Regions from separate parts of the Stenotrophomonas sp. YJH_SMC_135 genome, predicted to be linked through region 1. Evidence: riboswitches for the same ligand, from Rfam matches in the RefSeq annotation. Region 1 holds a riboswitch; the other holds the start of a gene.

Evidence for each region. Region 1 has a riboswitch for glycine ahead of AC5P98_RS07735 (trimeric intracellular cation channel family protein). Riboswitches for the same ligand answer to the same signal wherever they lie in the genome.
Region 2: it holds a riboswitch for glycine, as region 1 does, so the genes downstream of both, gcvP (aminomethyl-transferring glycine dehydrogenase) here and AC5P98_RS07735 (trimeric intracellular cation channel family protein) in region 1, are expected to answer to the same signal.

What each region holds. Positions count from the first base shown of each region.
Region 1 is NZ_JCAFVN010000002.1:258,796-261,176, forward strand. Features, by position in the region: gene AC5P98_RS07730 (3-deoxy-7-phosphoheptulonate synthase) at 1-269, shown strand, start outside; gene AC5P98_RS07735 (trimeric intracellular cation channel family protein) at 532-1,149, opposite strand; glycine riboswitch at 1,232-1,337, opposite strand; glycine riboswitch at 1,351-1,440, opposite strand; gene AC5P98_RS07740 (GIY-YIG nuclease family protein) at 1,481-1,756, shown strand; gene AC5P98_RS07745 (nuclear transport factor 2 family protein) at 1,901-2,332, shown strand; gene AC5P98_RS07750 (hypothetical protein) at 2,336-2,381, shown strand, end outside.
Region 2 is NZ_JCAFVN010000003.1:787,148-789,528, forward strand. Features, by position in the region: gene AC5P98_RS14655 (multidrug effflux MFS transporter) at 1-625, opposite strand, end outside; glycine riboswitch at 925-1,027, shown strand; gene gcvP (aminomethyl-transferring glycine dehydrogenase) at 1,090-2,381, shown strand, end outside.

The DNA of each region.
Region 1 (2,381 bases):
CCAACAGCCTGAAAAACCCCGAGAACCAGCCGAAGGTGATCGAGGACATTGCTGTTCAGCTGGAAGACGGCGAACAGCGCATCGTTGGCGTGATGATCGAGAGCCATCTGGTCGGTGGCCGCCAGGAACTGGTGGAAGGCCAGCCGCTGGTTTACGGGCAGAGCATCACCGATGGCTGCATCGACTGGGACACCACCGTGACGGTGCTGGAGCGTCTGGCTGCGGCCGTGCGCGCCCGTCGCGACGTGAAGGTGTCCGAAGCAGCCTGATCGAAGCCGCCTGAGTGCGGCACGTGTGTGGATGGCGGCCAGCGCCTGCGGGGGTGCGGCCGCGATCAGGGCCGGTCGGAGTTGGAGGCCGGCCCATCTGCACCGGCGATGCGCCTGGCGCTGCGCATGAGCGACAGCGCCAGGTACATCGCCGGGGTGGTGATACCGCTTCCTGTAGCGTCGAGCCATGCCCGACCTGCGCGCGAAGCGCGTTGGTTTCCTGCAAAGAGCAGTCGAGCATGGCTCGACTTTACGAAGAGGCTCAATGCACTTCGTCGTGGTAGACGAACTTCGGCATTTCCCAGCGGTAGTGGATCGCCAGCAGGCGCAACGCGAAGCCGCCGCCAAGGCAGCACAGGATTGCGGTGGCATCGGCCACGCCCCAGTGCAGCAGCAACAGATAGGCCGCGCCGGTCAGCAGCGCGATGATCGCGTACAGCTCCTTCTGGAAGATGAGTGGCACCTCGTTGCAGAGGATGTCGCGCAGCACCCCGCCGAACGCGCCGGTCAGCATGCCGGCGATCAGCACGATCGGCATCGCATGGCCGGCCTCGCGCGCGATCGAGCAGCCGATCAGGGTGAAGGCGATCAGGCCCAGCCCGTCGAGCACCAGGAAGGTGCGGCGGAAGTGGTGCATCCAGCGCGCCACCCAGGTGGCGATCAGCGCCGCGCACACGGTGAAGCCCAGGTACTCGGGGTGCTTCACCCAGCCCAGCGGGTAGTGGCCGAGCAGGATGTCGCGCAGTGAACCACCCCCGAGGGCGGTGACGCAGGCGATCATGACCACGCCGAACAGGTCCATGCGGCGGCGGCCGGCGGACAGTGCGCCGGTCATGGCTTCGGCGGAAATGGCGATCAGGTAGATGATGGACAGCAGCATGGGACAGGCTCCGGGCGCGGTGGGGCCGGCCATGCGCGACCACCGCCACTGCCTGCGCAATGACGGGATGACGATGACCGGTGCCGCTCCCGCTGTCCTTTTGCCTGAGAGTTCAGCGGCATGGGCCGCGTGCCCCTTCGGCGGATCGTCCCGGGCATGCCCGGTGACCTCTCTCCAGCTCGGCGAGTCGAATGCATGGTTGGCGGGATTCCAGCCCACCGGCCTGAGCGATCATGGGAGCCTGCGCCTTCGGCGGGCGCCAGCGCGGCGCCTCTCTCCTGCATTCGGTCGCCAGTATATCCGCTGCAGTGCAGCACGGCATAATCCAGGCATGGCCCCGTCCGTCCGCCCGTGGTTCCTGTACCTGCTCGAATGCCGCGATGGCAGCTATTACGCCGGCATCAGCACCGATGTGGAGGCGCGTTTCGCCGCCCACCAGGCCGGCAAGGGCGCGCGCTACACCCGGGCCCGGCCGCCGCTGCGCGTGCTGGCCGTGCGCGAATACCCGGACCGGGCCGCCGCCTCGCGGGCCGAGTGGCAACTCAAGCAGCAGCCCCGCGAACGCAAGCTGGCCTGGCTGCAGGCAACGGATCCTGCGCTTCTGTAGAGCCGAGCCCACGCTCGGCTGTTGTTCCGTCTGCCCGATGCGGGAGCCGAGCATGGGCTCGGCTCTACAGTAGATCCACGTCATGCGTGGATGGGCCATTCGGCCCATGCGATGATCCGCCCGCGCCCAGAGCCGGAGACCCGGATGTCCACGATTGCCCTGCTGTTCGCGCTTTCCGCAGCAACGAGCCCTGCCGCCGACCCCGCCACGATCGCGGCCATCGAAGCCACCTGCCACGACTACGTCGATGGCCAGCTGGAGGCCGATCCGCAGCGCGTCGCCCGTTCGCTGCACCCGGACTTGGCCAAGCGCGCTGTGCTCGGTGACACGCCAGACGAGCGCCTGGGCCTGCGCCGGATGTCGAAGGAGGAGCTGGTCTCGCTGACGAAACAGGGCGCGCTGAAGACCCCGAAGGATCAATGGGATCGCCGCTGCACGGTGCTGGACGTGACCGGCAACGCGGCCTCGGTGCGGCTGGAAACCCCGTGGTTCGTCGACTACTTCCACATGGGGCGTTTCGACCAGCGCTGGGTCATCGTCAACGCACTGTGGTACCCGAAACCGAAGGCGCACTGAGCGATGCGTGCCGCCGGCAACGCATGGATCTCCGTCGTCGTGCTGGTCG
Region 2 (2,381 bases), on a different contig from region 1:
CGTAATCACGCATCAGCACCCGCGGCGACAACGGAACGCGCGCTTCGAGCGGATGGGTCTCCGGCAGGTAGCGGGCGGTGGCCGCCAGCAGAACCAGTGCGAACACCACCAGGAACCAGAAGATCAGCGGCCAGCCAGCACCGCTGAGCAGGATCCAGCCACCGATGATCGGCGCGATCGCCGGGGCGATGCCGAACAGCATCGACACCTGGCTCATCAGCCGCTGCGCGTCGTGACCGTGGTACAGGTCGCGGATCACCGCGCGGCCGACGATCATGCCGACGCCTGCGGACAGGCCCTGCAGGGCGCGGAACCCCAGCAGCGTGGTCAGATCGGTGGACAGCGCACAGCCGACCGAGGCGCCCACGAACACCACCAGGCCGCCGAGGATCACCCGCTTGCGGCCCCAGGCATCGGACAGCGGGCCGTGTGCCAGGCTCATCAGGCCGTAGAACAGCAGGTACACGCTGATGGTCTGCTGCACCGCCACCTCGTCCACCGCCAGGCGCTGGGCCAGCTGCGGGAACGCGGGGAAGATGGTGTCGATCGAGAACGGACCGAACATGGCCAGGCCGGCGAGCAGCAGGGCCATGCGGCGGGTGGAAGGAGCAACAGCGGCGGTCATGGAGAAGGCGTCCGGCAGGGCCATGCGCGGCACGCACGGCGGGCGCCAGTCCCCTGCAGCAGGGACGGCGCCAGATGAATTCGGGTATCCGCCCATCATAGGTGGGGATTGCGCCTGATGCCATGCAGCAGTGCACAAAACGCACGGGCGGGCCATCGGCCATTCAGGCGCCGCGGCCGGGCCCGCAGGCGGCTGGCGGGCCCGCAACGGGCTATAATCGGCGGGCAACACGGTGGGAGAAGCGGAACACCGCTGCCGAAGGCGCAACGCCCGTAATCGCTCAGGCCCGATACCACCCGTAACACAACTCTGGAGAGACCGGTTCGATCCGGCGCCGAAGGGGCACGAAGCCGCGGTTTTCCGCGCTTCCAAACTCTCAGGCAAAAGGACAGAGGGGCGCCCCGCAGACCGCCGACCGGCGGCTTGTGCCCGTGCGTGTGCCCTTTCCTGACGGATCCTTCGCCATGTCCCAGAACACCCCTTCCCTGCGTGAGCTCGAGCACCACAATGCGTTCGTCGAGCGCCACATCGGCCCCAACGATGCCGAGATCGCGCAGATGCTCGACGTCGTCGGCCACGCGTCGCTGGATGCGATGACCGATGCCATCGTACCGGCCAAGATCAAGTCGCCGGCGCCGCTGGCACTGCCGGAATCGATGACCGAAGTGCAGGCACTGGCGAAGATCCGTGCGATCGCCGACAAGAACACCGTGCTGCGCAGCTTCATCGGCCAGGGCTACTACGGTACCCACACGCCGAACGTGATCCTGCGCAACATCCTGGAAAACCCGGCCTGGTACACCGCCTACACCCCGTACCAGGCCGAGATCTCGCAGGGCCGCATGGAAGCGCTGATCAACTTCCAGACCCTGTGCGCCGACCTCACCGGCATGGAAATCGCCAACGCCTCGCTGCTGGACGAAGCCACCGCCGCAGCTGAAGCGATGACCCTGGCCAAGCGTTCTGCCAAGTCGAAGTCGGACACCTTCTTCGTGCACGACGCCGTGCACCCGCAGACCCTGGAACTGCTGCGTACCCGCGCCGAGCCCATGGGCATCGTGCTGCGCGTCGGCACCCCGGCCGAGGCACTGGAAGCAGAAGCCTTCGGCCTGCTGCTGCAGTACCCGGACACCTTCGGCCAGATCGGCGACTACAAGGCGCTGGTCGAGGCCGTGCACGCGCGCGGCGGCCTGGTGGCCGTGGCCACCGACCTGCTGGCGCTGACCCTGCTGGCCGCCCCGGGCGAATGGGGTGCGGACATCGTGGTCGGCAACAGCCAGCGTTTCGGCGTGCCGTTCGGCTTCGGCGGCCCGCACGCCGCATTCATGGCCTGCCGCGACGCCTACAAGCGCTCGATGCCGGGCCGCCTGATCGGCGTCTCGGTCGATGCCCAGGGCAACCCGGCCTACCGCCTGACCCTGCAGACCCGCGAGCAGCACATCCGCCGCGAGAAGGCCACCTCCAACATCTGTACCGCACAGGTGCTGCTGGCGGTGATGGCCTCGATGTATGCCGTGTACCACGGCCCGGAAGGCCTGACCCGCATCGCCCGGCGTACCCACCGCCTGGCCTCGATCCTGGCCGCCGCGCTGCGCGAGGCCGGCGTGCAGGTCGGTGGCGACTTCTTCGATACGCTGCACATCACCGGCGTGCATGCCGATGAGATCCACGCCAAGGCACGCGCCGCCGGTTACAACCTGCGTGCGATCGACAGCGACTCGGTCGGCATCAGCCTGGACGAGACCGCCACCCGCGG